One region of the Streptomyces krungchingensis genome, then DNA from elsewhere that is predicted to be linked to it. Evidence: riboswitches for the same ligand, from Rfam matches in the RefSeq annotation. Region 1 holds a riboswitch; each other region holds the start of a gene.
The links. A riboswitch is a leader RNA that binds a small molecule or an ion and turns the genes downstream of it on or off. The one in region 1 is predicted to bind S-adenosylmethionine.
Positions count from the first base shown of each region.

Region 2: linked by a shared signal. The riboswitch ahead of ACSYGO_RS37060 (putative leader peptide) and the one ahead of ACSYGO_RS15250 (aminotransferase class V-fold PLP-dependent enzyme) in region 1 are both predicted to bind S-adenosylmethionine.
Region 3: linked by a shared signal. The riboswitch ahead of thrC (threonine synthase) and the one ahead of ACSYGO_RS15250 (aminotransferase class V-fold PLP-dependent enzyme) in region 1 are both predicted to bind S-adenosylmethionine.

Region 1 covers NZ_JBPUKY010000001.1:3,418,504-3,423,177, reverse strand. Annotated here, with positions in the region: gene qcrB (cytochrome bc1 complex cytochrome b subunit) at 1-978, shown strand, start outside; gene trpD (anthranilate phosphoribosyltransferase) at 1,132-2,196, shown strand; SAM riboswitch class IV at 2,292-2,408, shown strand; gene ACSYGO_RS15250 (aminotransferase class V-fold PLP-dependent enzyme) at 2,581-3,942, shown strand; gene ACSYGO_RS15245 (Lrp/AsnC family transcriptional regulator) at 4,004-4,285, opposite strand; gene ACSYGO_RS15240 (rhomboid family intramembrane serine protease) at 4,328-4,674, opposite strand, start outside.
Region 2 covers NZ_JBPUKY010000001.1:8,538,028-8,542,701, forward strand. Annotated here, with positions in the region: gene ACSYGO_RS37050 (ABC transporter ATP-binding protein) at 1-939, opposite strand, end outside; gene ACSYGO_RS37055 (glutathione S-transferase C-terminal domain-containing protein) at 1,071-1,715, opposite strand; gene ACSYGO_RS37060 (putative leader peptide) at 2,058-2,123, opposite strand; SAM riboswitch class IV at 2,160-2,305, opposite strand; SAM riboswitch class IV at 2,434-2,542, shown strand; gene ACSYGO_RS37065 (amino acid ABC transporter permease) at 2,879-3,859, shown strand; gene ACSYGO_RS37070 (amino acid ABC transporter ATP-binding protein) at 3,856-4,644, shown strand.
Region 3 covers NZ_JBPUKY010000001.1:5,096,214-5,100,887, forward strand. Annotated here, with positions in the region: gene groL (chaperonin GroEL) at 1-432, opposite strand, end outside; gene ACSYGO_RS22360 (cold-shock protein) at 768-974, opposite strand; gene ACSYGO_RS22365 (MoaD/ThiS family protein) at 1,471-1,746, opposite strand; gene thrC (threonine synthase) at 1,743-3,029, opposite strand; SAM riboswitch class I at 3,047-3,205, opposite strand; gene ACSYGO_RS22375 (glucosyl-3-phosphoglycerate synthase) at 3,463-4,434, shown strand; gene ACSYGO_RS22380 (alpha,alpha-trehalose-phosphate synthase (UDP-forming)) at 4,543-4,674, shown strand, end outside.

The DNA of each region.
Region 1 (4,674 bases):
CTGCTGCTGCCGGGCATCATGCTCGGCCTGGTCGTCGGCCACCTGATCCTGGTCTTCTACCACAAGCACACGCAGTACGCGGGCCCCGGCAAGACGAACAACAACGTCGTCGGCATGCCGCTGCTGCCGGTCTACATGGCCAAGGCCGGAGGCTTCTTCTTCCTGGTCTTCGGTGTCATCGCGGCCATCGCGGCGATCGCCTCGATCAACCCGATCTGGTCCCTGGGCCCGTACCGTCCGGACCAGGTGTCCACGGGCGCCCAGCCCGACTGGTACATGGGCTTCTCCGAGGGTCTGATCCGTGTCATGCCCGGCTGGGAGATCAATTTCTGGGGTCACACGCTCGTCCTGGGTGTGTTCATCCCGCTGATCATCTTCCCGCTGGTCCTGGTCGCGATCGCGGTCTACCCGTTCATCGAGTCCTGGGTCACCGGCGACAAGCGCGAGCACCACATCCTGGACCGCCCGCGCAACGTCCCGACCCGGACCGCGTTCGGTGCCGCCTGGATCAGCTGGTACTTCGTCCTGCTCGTCGGTGGTGGCAACGACCTCTGGGCCACGCACTTCCACCTGTCGATCAACTCGATCACCTGGTTCGTCCGGATCGCGTTCTTCGTCGTGCCGGTGCTGGTCTTCATCGCCACCAAGCGGATCTGCCTCGGCCTCCAGCGCCGCGACCGGGACAAGGTGCTGCACGGCCGCGAGTCGGGCATCATCAAGCGCCTGCCGCACGGTGAGTTCATCGAGGTCCACGAGCCGCTCAGCCAGGACGCGCTGCACACGCTCACCGCGCACGAGCAGTACAAGCCGGCCGAGATCGGCCCGACGGTCGACGAGAACGGTGTCGAGCGCAAGGTCAACGGCCCGGAGCGACTGCGCGCCAAGCTGAGCAAGGGCTTCTACGGGGAGGACAACCAGATCCCCAAGCCCACGGTCGAGGAGTACAAGGAGATCACGAGCGGCCACGGCCACCACTGATCACCCACCGATCCTGCTGATCGCCACGGCTGGAGCCCCGTCCATTGCATGGACGGGGCTCTTTGCCGTCCTCCGGGCTGGATAGGGTGGAGCCTGCCGGTACGTGCGTGCGTACCCGCCTTTTGTACGTGTCTACGAACCCAGGAGCGGCATATGAGTGCTGTGACCCCCGCTGGAGGCGACATCGCGGCGGGCCGTTCCTGGCCCGAGGTACTGAACGGCCTGCTCGACGGCCGTGACCAGAGCGCCGACGACACGGCGTGGGCGATGGACCGCATCATGCGCGGCGAGGCGACGGACGCGCAGATCGCCGGCTTCGCGGTGGCGCTGCGCGCCAAGGGCGAGACGGTCGAGGAGATCTCCGGACTCGTCCGGACGATGTACGAGCACGCCAATGTGATCGAGGTGCCGGGCCCGGCGGTGGACATCGTCGGGACGGGCGGCGACGGCGCGAAGACGGTGAACATCTCCACGATGTCCGCGATCGTGGTCGCCGGGACCGGCGCCAAGGTCGTCAAGCACGGCAACCGGGCCGCGTCGTCGGCCTCGGGCGCCTCGGACGTCCTGGAGAAGCTCGGCGTCAATCTGGAACTGACGCCGAAGCGGGTCGCCGAGGTGGCCGAGGAGGCCGGGATCACCCTCTGCTTCGCCGTGAAGTTCCATCCGGCGCTGCGTCACGTGGCCGCCGCGCGCGGCCAGCTGGGGATCCGGACGACGTTCAACATCCTCGGCCCGCTGACCAACCCGGCACGGGTGAAGGCCCAGGCCGTCGGTGTGGCGGACCCGCGCATGGCACCCATCGTGGCCGGTGTCTTCGCCGAGCGGGGCAACTCCTCGCTGGTCTTCCGCGGCGACGACGGGCTCGACGAGCTGACCACCACGTCGACCTCGCGCGTCTGGGTCGTGCGCGACGGCAAGGTGACCGAGGAGCGCTTCGACCCGCGTGACGTCGGGATCGAGCTGGTCCCGGTGGAGGCCCTGCGCGGTGCCGACGCCTCGTACAACGCGGACGTCGCGCGACGGCTGCTGAACGGCGAGCGCGGTCCCGTGCGGGACGCGGTCCTGCTGAACTCGGCGGCGGCGCTGGTGGCGCTCTCGCCGGGCGACGCGCCGCTCACGGAACAGATCCGTGCCGCCATGGCGCAGGCGGCCGAGTCGATCGACTCGGGGGCCGCGAAGCAGGCCCTCGACCGGTGGGTGCGGGTCAGCAACGCCTGACCCACTGCCGTCCGTACCCGATGTGACACAGGGCGCAGTCCGGATCCTGGACTGCGCCTTGCACGTCGAAGATCTTCTGGCAAGATGCTGTACCAGGTCATGAGCGACAGCCATCAGGCCCCGGCCGGCTGTCCGGCAACCCTCCGTCCGTGGCGGGGTGCCCCGGGTGAAGACCAGGCCGTAGGCAGCGAGGTCTACGGCAAGCGCGGACCCCTCGTGTCACCAGGGGTCCTGGTCGTTCGAGGGAGCCTTCTGTGAGCAAGCGAATGCGATAGGGCGTCGAGCCCCGCCTCCGCGTACCCCTTTCACGCTTTTCCCGCGCCGAGCCGTGCCCCCGTGCACCGGCCGCGCGGTGATTCCGCCTGCCTCTCACAGGAGCTCGCCATGTCTGTCACCACCGTTGCCGCCGACCGGTCCGTTTGTGCCCCTCTGGCCGTTCTCGGGCGAGATGTCACCGTCCCGCTCGTGACGGGCGGCGAGGTCAGCTACGCCGCGCTCGACTACGCCGCCAGCGCCCCCGCCCTCCAGCGGGTGTGGGACGACGTCGCCGCGTACGCCCCGTACTACGGCAGCGTGCACCGCGGGGCCGGCTACCTCTCGCAGCTGTCCACCGACCTGTTCGAGAACGCCCGCCGGACCGTCGCCGAATTCCTCGACTGCCGCTCCGACGACCAGCTCGTCTTCACCCGCTCCACCACCGACTCGCTCAACCTGCTCGCCGCCACCCTTCCGGCCGGCTGCCAGGTCTTCGTCTTCGAGACCGAGCACCACGCCTCGCTGCTGCCCTGGCGGGACGCGCACGTGACGTACCTGAACGCCCCGCGCACCCCCGGGCAGGCGGTCGCGACGCTGGAGCGGGCCCTCGCCGACCGCGATCCCCACGGCCCCGCCCTGGTCTGCGTCACCGGCGCCTCGAACGTGACCGGCGAGCTCTGGCCGGTGCGCGAACTGGCCGCGGCCGCGCACGCCCACGGCGCGCGCATCGTGCTGGACGCCGCGCAACTGGCCCCGCACCACCCGGTCTCGGTGCGGGACCTCGACGTCGACTGGGTCGCCTTCTCCGGGCACAAGCTGTACGCGCCCTTCGGCGCCGGCGTCCTCGCGGGCCGCGCCGACTGGCTGCGGGAGGCCGACCCGTATCTGGCGGGCGGCGGCGCGAGCCGCAAGGTGTCGCGGCGGGAGGACGGCGGTGTGGACGTGGAGTGGCACGACACCGCTGCGCGGCACGAGGCCGGTTCACCGAACGTCATCGGCGCCTACGCGATCGCGTCCGCCTGCAAGGCGCTCACCGAGGCCGGCTTCGACACGCTGGTCGCCCGCGAGCGCCACCTGATCGACACCGTCCGCGCCGGTCTCGCCGGCGTACCCGAGGTGCGGGTGCTCTCGCTCTTCGGCGACGACGCCGCGCGCGTCGGGGTGATCTCCTTCGTCGTCGAGGGCTGGAACAGCTCGCACTTCGCCGCGGCGCTCTCCGCCGAGTACGGCATCGGTGTCCGCGACGGCCTCTTCTGCGCCCACCCGCTGGTCAGGACCCTGCTCGGCAGCGACCCGCAGACGCAAGGGGAGTGCGGGGCCCCGGAGGCCGCGCCCGGCGAGAAGTCCCTGAACGCGATCCGCGTCAGCTTCGGCGCGGGTACCCCCGACGAGCACGTCGAGCGCTTCGTCACCGCGGTGCAGGAGCTCGTGCGGGACGGCGCGAAGTGGCGGTACCGCACGGAGGACGGCCGCTGCGTGCCCGCCGTCTGAGCGGGGTTCTCGTCAAGGGCCGCCCGGCGACCGGGCGGCCCTTCGTGCTGCGGTCACACGATCAGGAGTCGAGCCCGATCGCGAACGCCGCCTCCAGGTCGTGCTGGGAGTAGGTGCGGAACGCGACGTGCGTGTCCGTGGCCTCGACGCCCGGGATCTTGCTGATCTTGCCGGGGATGACGTCCGCCAGGTCGTCGTGGGCCTGCACCCGGACCATCGCGATCAGGTCGTACGTACCCGTGACGGAGAAGACCTCGCTGACGGAATCCAGCGCGGCGATCGACTCGGCGATCTCGGGGATCCGGTCCACGCTGGTCTTGATGAGGACGATCGCGGTGATCACGGCTGGTTCTCTCCCTCGGGGGCCGCTGCTGAGGCTCTCACCCTACTCGCGGTCCAAGCTGCCCGGTCGCCGCGCCGGGGGTCCGCCGTGCGGCCGGGCCGTCGCCGGGGGCGGTGTCCCCTCGGCGGGCCCGGCGGCGGCCCGGCCGAACCGCAGCCACGCGTAGCCGAAGCCGAGTGTGAAGCCCACCAGATGGGCCAGATAGGCGACCCCGGGGCCGCCGTCGTCCTGGCCCGCCGCCATCCCCTGGAGGGCCACCCAGAAGGGCAGCACCACCCAGGCCGGAAAGCGCAGCGGCAGGAAGAAGAGGAACGGCAGGAGACTGGTCACCCGGGCCGTGGGGAACAGGTACAGGAACGCGCCGAGAACAGCGGAGATCGCCCCGGAGG
Region 2 (4,674 bases), 5.1 Mb from region 1:
GAAGGTCTGCCCGTGCGGCTCCAACGCCTCGGCCTCGCCGTCCCACGCCGTGGGGTCGGCCCAGCCCAGCGGCCTGCCGCCGGCGTCGGTCACCAGCACCTGCGCGGGCGCGTCCGCGCGGCCCGCGATCTCCTGCCAGTCGGAACCCACGGGGAAGACCGGTGTGCGGTCGAGCGTGAGCTCGCGGGTGGACAGGAAGGACAGCCCGCGGATGCCCCGGTCGGCGCCGAGGAACTCCTCCACGAACGCGTCGGCGGGCGACGAGAGCAGCTCGTCGGGCGAGGCGAACTGGGCGAGCCTGCCTCCGGTGCGCATCACGGCGACGCGGTCCCCGACGGTGATCGCCTCGTCCATGTCGTGGGTGACGAACACGATGGCCTTGCCGAGTTCCTCCTGGATGCGGAGCAACTCCTCCTGGAGGCCGCGCCGGACGACCGGGTCGACCGCGGAGAACGGCTCGTCCATGAGCAGGACCGGAGGGTCGGAGGCCAGCGCGCGGGCGACGCCGACGCGCTGCTGCTGGCCGCCGGAGAGCTGGTAGGGATAACGGCGGGCCATGCCCGGGTCGAGGCCGACCCGCTCCATGAGTTCGGCGGCGCGGGCGCGGGCGCGCTCCTTGGACCAGCCGAGGAGCCGCGGCACCGTGGCGATGTTGTCCAGGATCGTGCGGTGCTGGAAGAGCCCGGCGTTCTGGATGACGTAACCCATGGACCGGCGCAGTGCGTTGACGGGCCGGCTGCGGATGTCCTCGCCGTTGACCCGGATCGTTCCGCTGCTGGGCTCGACCATGCGGTTGATCATGCGCAACGTGGTGGTCTTGCCGCAGCCCGAGGGTCCGACGAGAACGGTGATGGAGTGGTCCGGTATCTGGAGGGAGAGGCGGTCGACGGCCACCGTGCCGTCGGCGTACCGCTTGCTGACATCTTCGATGGCTATCAAGAGTCGGAACCCTTCGGGAACGGCTTCGCTCGCACGTGGCGCGATCGTGTGTACGAGGGTGCGTAGTCTAGTCAGTTGATGTTCGATCGCGATTGCCGCAGGTGAAGGATCGCCGGGCGGGGCGGGTTCCGTCACCCGTCGTGCCGGGATCGCGGGGTGAGCTGGCACCGGGCACCCCAAAAGGCGGGGTGCCCGCCGAGCCGGCGCGCATAGGCGTCGAGGCGGGGGTGCAGGGCGAGGGTGTCGGCCAGGACGCCGGCCGGGCCGGCCTGGGTGAGCGCAGCCCACAGATCCACGTCCGCGGCGGTCAGCCGACGGCCCAGTACATAAGGGTGCGCGGACAGTCGGCGGTCCAGCGGCTCCAGCGCCGCGCACAGGACGTCCGCCGAGGCGGCCGGTGTGACGTCACGGTCGAGGAGCCGGGACAGCGCGTCGATGTCCGCGGCGAGCGCGGCCGGGCGCAGTGTGGTGACGTGGGCGGCGTCGGACCCGCCCGGGAGGCCCGCGAGATCGCGCAGGATGTCGGGGGTGTGATTGCTGACGACGCGTCCGCTCCAGCGGTCGCACAGCGTGGGGGCGGTCAACGGGCCCTCGTAGTGGTGCCAGGTGGCCTCGTAGGCACGGCGCAGCGCGGTGAACGCCCCTGGCGTCGCGGCGGGATCGACGAGGACCGTGGTCGCCACCGAGTCCTGAAGGCCCAGCAGACGCACGGTCACGGACAGCCGAAGCGACCGCGGACAGCCCTGCGACAGGTACAACTCGTAGCGGTGGGGCACCGGGTAGAAACCTCCGGCGGCTCCTACTCCGATGCGGCTGCGGATGCGCGGCGCACGGGCCGGCCCGGACGGTGCCCCGCCCCGGGGACGGAGGCCGGGCAGGGACGCGGCCGGGCCCGGGTCCCCGGGGAGCGGGCAACAGGGCGCCGGGGCACCGGGGTTGGAGGTGCTCGCGTCGGCCGCGGCGCCGCCGCATGTGCTGGAGATCCCTGAATCCGAAGCGCGCGACGATGTCTTGGGCATGACTCTCCCTGGGAACGACGAGGTCCCGGCCCCGCCCGTGGGCGGCGGCCGTGGAGGAACGGAGTGACTGCGCTTGCGTACCGGCTCGACGCGGCCGGTCTAGTAGGCGCTGGAGACCCGCTGCAGATCGATGTGCAGACGTCTCGTCAGATCGTTCCTGGGCATTCCCACCGGTCCCGCTCCAGGGTCCGCGCTCCTGCGCGACCACGCTTGCCCCACCACGCCGGCGGGACCCGGTCGTCACCCGGGGCACCCCGTCGCGGTGGAAGGGTTGCCTGTCAGCGGGCCGGGGCCGATCACCGCGTCGCACGGAAGAACCGAGTGACGAGGCGCTGACAATCGTGACCGTCCCCGTCAGTCTCGGCGGGCTCCCCGAAGCCGTCAAGAAGGCGTGGACCCGGTCTCACCAGGTGGTCATCCTGGCCGCCCGGCGTTGACATCGGTTTCCGGAAGTGCCTAACTTACGCCGCAGATCGGTCATGAGTGTCAGCGACAAGCCCTGGCTCGCTGTCCGGCAACCCTCCTGTCGCGGTGGGGTGCCCCAGGTGAGGACCGGACCGGAAGACCTTCGGTAAGCGCGAAGCGCCCACGGGCGGGAACAGCGATGGAGACGGCGATGCACACAGCTTCGAGGGAGGCCGCACGGCGGCCCCGCGGCTGCGTCCTGCTGTGCGCCGACCGCTGCGTCGACCTGCTCCGTGTCAACAGCGCCCTGTGTAGCGCCCCGGGCTGTGCCCGCTGTCGAGGCTGACGGCGTTCTGAACTCCTGACGCGCACCGCCGCAGCGGTGTGCCCACCATCCGCCCAGCCCCCGGTACCGGCGTCCTCCCGCTGTCCGTCGTCCGCGGCCGTCCCACGGCGCCGCGCCGACGTCGCGCCCGCACGCCCGCCCCGGGGTGTCCCTCCTTGCTGGAGCACTCATGAGTGAACCCCCCGGCGCCGCCGTGTCTCTCGCCGAGGCACCGCCCGCCCACCACCCGCCGAAACCGCTCACGGCCCAGCGGGTCCTGCCGCTGCGCAGGCCGGGCCGCTGGATCGGCACGGCCGTCGTCCTGGTCCTGGTCGCCCAGATCGTCCACGGCCTGGCCATCAACCCCTTCTACCAGTGGGACCGCTTCCGCTACTGGTTCCTGCGCCCCACGATCCTCGACGGCCTCGTCATCACCCTCGAAGTGGCCGCGCTCAGCGCCGTGCTGGGACTGCTCGGCGGGGTCCTGCTCGCCCTGGCCAGGCTCTCCGGCAGCCCGGTGCTGCGCGCGGTGAGCTGGCTGTACACGTGGCTGTTCCGCTCCGTGCCGCTGATCGTCGTGCTGATCTTCCTCTACAACTTCAGTGCCCTGTACAAGACGTTGAGCCTCGGCGTCCCGTTCGGCCCGGCCTTCGTCAGCTTCGACGAGTCGCGGCTCGCCACCGACATGGCGGTCGCCGTCGTCGGCCTCGGCCTCAACGAGGCCGCGTACGCCTCCGAGGTCGTCCGCGGCGGAATCCTCTCCGTCGACCAGGGCCAGCACGAGGCGTCCGCGGCGCTCGGCCTGCCGAAGAGCTACCAGTTCACCCGCATCGTGCTCCCGCAGGCCCTGCGGTCCATCACCCCGAACTACGTCAACCAGCTGATCGGCCTGATCAAGGGCACGTCCCTGGTCTTCTACGTCTCGCTGCTCGACCTGTTCGGCTCGGTGCAGACGATGGGCAGCACCTATCCCGGCGACATCGTGCCGCTGCTGCTGGTCGCCACGGTCTGGTACCTGATCCTCACGAGCGCCGTGTCCGTCGTCCAGTTCTACGTCGAGCGGCACTTCGCCCGGGGCGCCACGCGCACCCTGCCGCCGACCCCCCTGCAGAAGGCGCGCGCCGGCCTCGGTGACCTGCGGGCCCGGCTGCGCAAGGAGGCCGCCGTATGACCACCGCATCGACCCTCGAAGCGAGCCCCGCCGCCCTGGAGGTGCACGACGTGCACAAGTGGTACGGCACCCAACGCGTCCTCGACGGCATCGACCTGACGGTCCGTCCGGGCGAGGTCATCGTGATCCTCGGCCCGTCCGGCTCCGGCAAGTCGACGCTGCTGCGGGTGATCAACCATCTGGAGAAGCCCGAGGTCGGCCATGTCAGCGTCAACGGCGAACTGATCGGCGTACGCCGCCACGGCCGGCGACTCAAGGAGCTCGGCGAGCGGGCGATCCTGGCCCAGCGCAGCCGGATCGGCTTCGTCTTCCAGAACTTCAACCTGTTCCCCCATCTGACCGTCCTGGACAACGTGGCCGCCGCACCCGTCGCCACGGGGAAGCTGACGAGGCCCGCGGCCCAGGAACTCGCACGCGAACTCCTCGGCCGGGTGGGCCTCGGCGACAAGACGGGCGCCTATCCGCGCCAGTTGTCCGGCGGCCAGCAGCAGCGCGTGGCGATCGCCCGCGCCCTCGCGCTGCGCCCGGGGATCATCCTGTTCGACGAACCGACCTCGGCACTCGACCCCGAACTCGTCGGCGAGGTCCTGGCCGTCATCAAGGACCTGGCGGCCGGCGGCACCACCCTCGTGATCGTCACCCACGAGATCGGCTTCGCCCGCGAGGTCGCCGACCGGGTCGTCTTCGTCGACGGCGGCCGCATCGTCGAACAGGGGCCGCCCGGCCAGGTGCTGGACGCCCCGCGCCACGAGCGGACCCGGGACTTCCTCAGCAAGGTGCTCTGACCCGCACCCCCGCACCCCTCCCTGACACGC
Region 3 (4,674 bases), 1.7 Mb from region 1:
AGCGATCTGCTCCTTGGTCTCGACATCCTTCGCCTGCTCCAGCAGCGCACCGGAGACGGCCTCGACGGCCTTCTCGATGCCGCGCTTGAGGGCCATGGGGTTGGCGCCGGCGGCGACGTTGCGCAGGCCCTCGCGGACCAGGGCCTGGGCGAGGACGGTCGCGGTCGTCGTACCGTCACCGGCGACGTCGTCGGTCTTCTTCGCGACTTCCTTGACCAGCTCGGCGCCGATCTTCTCGTACGGGTCCTCCAGCTCGATCTCCTTGGCGATGGACACACCATCGTTGGTGATCGTGGGGGCGCCCCACTTCTTCTCAAGGACGACGTTGCGGCCCTTGGGGCCGAGGGTCACCTTGACGGCGTCGGCGAGCTGGTTCATACCGCGCTCAAGGCCGCGCCGTGCCTCCTCGTCGAACGCGATGATCTTGGCCATGTGAAGTGGTCCTCCCGGACTGGGGTGGAAAGCTCACAGGACCGCGCTGGCGCCCGCGACGGACGGCCTGCATGCCTCGTGGTTCCTTGCCCCACCCGGCCTGCGGGCCTCACCGACCCGGTCCTTCGTTGTCACTCTCACCTTCAGAGTGCTAACGCCAATGATTAGCACTCGCCCCTGTCGAGTGCAAGCGGCTCCAGCGGATCCCCAGGTGAACACAGGGGCGCACGGGAGCGGACCGCGGGACGGACCCCGGACCGCGGACAGACCGAAGGGCCCGTACCCCATGGGGATACGAGCCCTTCGTCACGTCGAACAATCAGTCGGCGCGTGCTTCAGCCGGCAGCCAAACGGACCATGTCCGCCTGCGGCCCCTTCTGACCCTGCGAGATCTCGAACTCGACCCGCTGGCCCTCTTCAAGGGTGCGGTAGCCGTCCATCTGAATCGCGCTGTAGTGGACGAATACATCCGCACCACCGTCGACCGCGATGAAGCCGTACCCCTTCTCCGCGTTGAACCACTTGACGGTGCCCTGAGCCATGCCTAACTCCCCTATTACTGGCCCTTGCACAGATCCACACTTCGCGGATCCGGGTCAGACCTCACCCCCCAACGGTTGGGGGTGTGCGCCGGAACGCGTCGACCGCGGCTGAATGTATCTGCCCAACTGCCGTCTGCAACAGGTCAATCGGACGAGAATTCTGGGCACGGCCGATCGGGAATATGCGGAGAATGTGCGAAGATTCAGGGCAAGTCGGGCCCCGTAAATGCCATAAACGGCTCAAAAAGGCGGGGCACTTTGGCTACTTCTTGTCGGGTGCCGCACAGGTACTCATATGCGTCCGGCATGAAATGCCAAGCGGGTTCCCCAACTGTACCGTGCTCAACCATGCAGAATTGCCCCCTCCGTTTCTCTCACGGAGGGGGCAATTCGATGAACTCTCGGTGATGGGCATTACCCTGGGTAAGGATCTCACCCTCGGTGACGGCCGTCCGCGGGCCTCGCGCCCGGCCGCCGGCACGTCACCGCTCAGGCGTCAGCCGCCGGCGACGGCCGGGATGATCGAGACGCCCGCACCGTCCGGCGTCGCCGTCTCGAGCCCCTGCTCGAACCGCACGTCGTCGTCGTTGACGTAGACGTTGACGAAGCGGCGCAGCTTGCCCTGGTCGTCCAGGACGCGCGCGGAGATGCCCGTGTGGTTCTTCTCCAGGTCGGCGATGACCTCGGCGAGGGTCGCGCCCTCGGCGCTCACCTCGGCCAGGCCGCCGGTGTAGGTGCGCAGGATGGTGGGGATGCGGACGTTGACGCTCATGATGCGAGGCCAGCCTCTCGGAAGGAGTCCAGGTTCGGGCGGATGGTCGCGGTCAGGCCGGTGTCCGAGGCCACCGCGTCCAGGGTCTTGAGGCCGTCGCCGGTGTTCAGCACGACCGTGGTCAGGGCCGGGTCGAGCAGACCGTTCTCGATCAGCTTGCGGGTGACGCCGACGGTCACACCACCGGCCGTCTCCGCGAAGATGCCCTCGGTGCGCGCCAGCAGCTTGATCGCGTCGACGATCTGCTCGTCGTTCACGTCCTCCACCGCACCGCCGGTGCGCCGCGCGATGTCGAGCACGTACGGACCGTCGGCCGGGTTGCCGATGGCCAGCGACTTGGCGATGGTGTCCGGCTTCTGCGGGCGGACGACGTCCTGCCCGGCCTTGTAGGCGACGGAGACCGGCGAGCAGCCCTCGGCCTGGGCGCCGAAGATCTTGTACGGCCTGTCCTCGACGAGGCCGAGCTTGATCAGCTCCTGGAGACCCTTGTCGATCTTCGTCAGCTGGGAGCCGGAGGCGATCGGGACGACCAGCTGGTCCGGGAGCTTCCAGCCGAGCTGCTCGCAGATCTCGTACGCGAGGGTCTTGGAGCCCTCCGCGTAGTACGGGCGCAGGTTGACGTTGACGAAGCCCCAGCCCTCGCCGGCCGGGTCGCCGATCAGCTCGGAGCAGAAGCGGTTCACGTCGTCGTAGTTGCCCTGGATGCCGACGAGTTCGCCGCCGTAGACCGCGGCCATGACGACCTTGCCCTGCTCCAGGTCGTGCGGGATGAACACGCAGGAGCGGAAGCCGGCGCGGGCCGCGGCGGCGCCGACGGCGCCCGCGAGGTTGCCGGTGGAGGAGCAGGACAGGGTGGTGAAGCCGAAGGCGCGGGCGGCCTCCAGGGCCTGCGCGACGACGCGGTCCTTGAAGGAGTGCGTCGGGTTGCCGGAGTCGTCCTTCACGTAGAGGCCGCCGGTCACGCCCAGTTCGCGGGCGAGGTTGTCGGCCTTGACGAGCTTGGTCCAGCCGGGGTTGATGTTCGGCTTCTCGGCGACGTCCGCGGGGACGGGCAGCAGGGGGGCGTAGCGCCAGATGTTCGCGGGGCCCGCTTCGATGCGCTTGCGGAGTTCCTCGGCGTCGTAGGCCGAGTAGTCGTACGCGATCTCCAGCGGGCCGAAACACTCCTCGCAGGCGAAGACCGGGCCGAGGGGCACGCGGTGGCCGCACTCCCGGCACGAGAGGGCGGCGGCGGGACCGAGGTCGACGGAGTTCGTGGTGGTTGCAACTGTCTGCGCAGCCATGGAGGCGAGGCCCTTTCTCCTCATCTTCCTCACGACGCATCTCGCCGTGAGACGGATTTGGCACCTTCCCGAGCCGGGAGCCTCGCGGTGCGATCGAGATGTCGATCGGTACGAGACCGGCTGGAGGGTTGCCGGGGCTTCATCGGGCCGTATCCCTCTGCCCCTCTGGATGAGCGGTATTTGATTGTTTGACTGTTGAACTGCTTACGCGCCGACGATCCAGGACATGCGATGGTCATCCGCGTTGTTCAAGACTGTAACCGACGGCCAGGACAGTTGAACCAGTCGTCCGAACCGCGAGACGACCCCAGGGGGTTTCGTTTGGATCTCGCGGACCCGGGCTGATCCGAACCGAACCCCCTAGCCGATCAGCCGCTGCCACGGCGGGCATGCCGATGAGAGCATGTGATCAAACAGTGAGGAGCCGCAGACTGTGCTGGAAGAAGTTGAGCGCTGGCTGGGCACACGCTCCTGGTCCGTGTCCGATCGCCCGCTCCACAAGCTCATGGCCGCGAAACGCGCCACCAGTTCGACGGTCAGTGTGGTCCTGCCCGCCCTCGACGAGGAGGAGACGGTCGGCGACATCGTCGCGATCATCCGTCACGACCTGATGGAACAGGTCCCCCTCGTCGACGAGATCGTCGTCGTCGACTCGGGCTCCACGGACCGCACCTCCGAGGTAGCCGCCGCCGCGGGCGCGCGGGTCGTGCACCGCGACGCCATCCTGCCGCGCATCCCGGCCGTGCCCGGCAAGGGCGAGGTCCTGTGGCGGTCGCTGCTCGTGACGAGCGGGGACATCATCTGCTTCATCGACGCCGATCTGAAGGAGTTCTCCTCGGACTTCGTCGCCGGGATCGTGGGCCCGCTGCTCACCGAACCGGGTGTGGACCTCGTCAAGGCCATGTACGACCGGCCGCTGACCGTGTCCGACGGTTCCGCGTCCGGCGCGACGGCGGCCGGTCAGGGCGGCCGTGTCACCGAGCTCATGGCCCGTCCCCTGCTCAACATGCACTGGCCGCAGCTCGCGGGGTTCGTCCAGCCGCTGGGCGGCGAGTACGCGGCCCGCCGCTCCCTGCTCGAACAGCTGCCGTTCCCCGTCGGGTACGGCGTCGAACTGGGCATGCTCGTCGACGCGCTGCACCTGGTGGGCCTGGACGCCCTCGCCCAGGTCGACGTCGGCGTCCGCAAGCACCGTCACCAGGACGGCCAGGCGCTCGGCCGGATGGCCGCCGCCATCTACCGCACCGCGCAGCTCCGGCTGGCCCGCGGGCACCTCGTCCGCCCGGCCCTCACCCAGTTCGAGCGGGGCGAGGACGGCTTCGAGCCGCGCACCTACTCCGTCGACACGGAGGAGCGGCCACCGATGGCGGACATCGCCGAATACCAGTCACGCAGAGTGGCATAGCCCCGGTCTGCGAAAACACGGAGTGACCGACTCCGCCGGTCGTATACGGCCTGTTCGTACCGTCGTCCGTACGTTTGAGCGTTTCCGGGCCGGGCTAGGTTGAGGCGTATGGCTTCCACGGCTTCTGCGCAGGGCGCTGCCCACCGCATTCTCGTCGCGTCCAACCGCGGCCCGGTCTCGTACGAGGTGCGCGAGGACGGTTCGCTGCACGCCCGGCGGGGAGGCGGCGGGCTGGTCTCC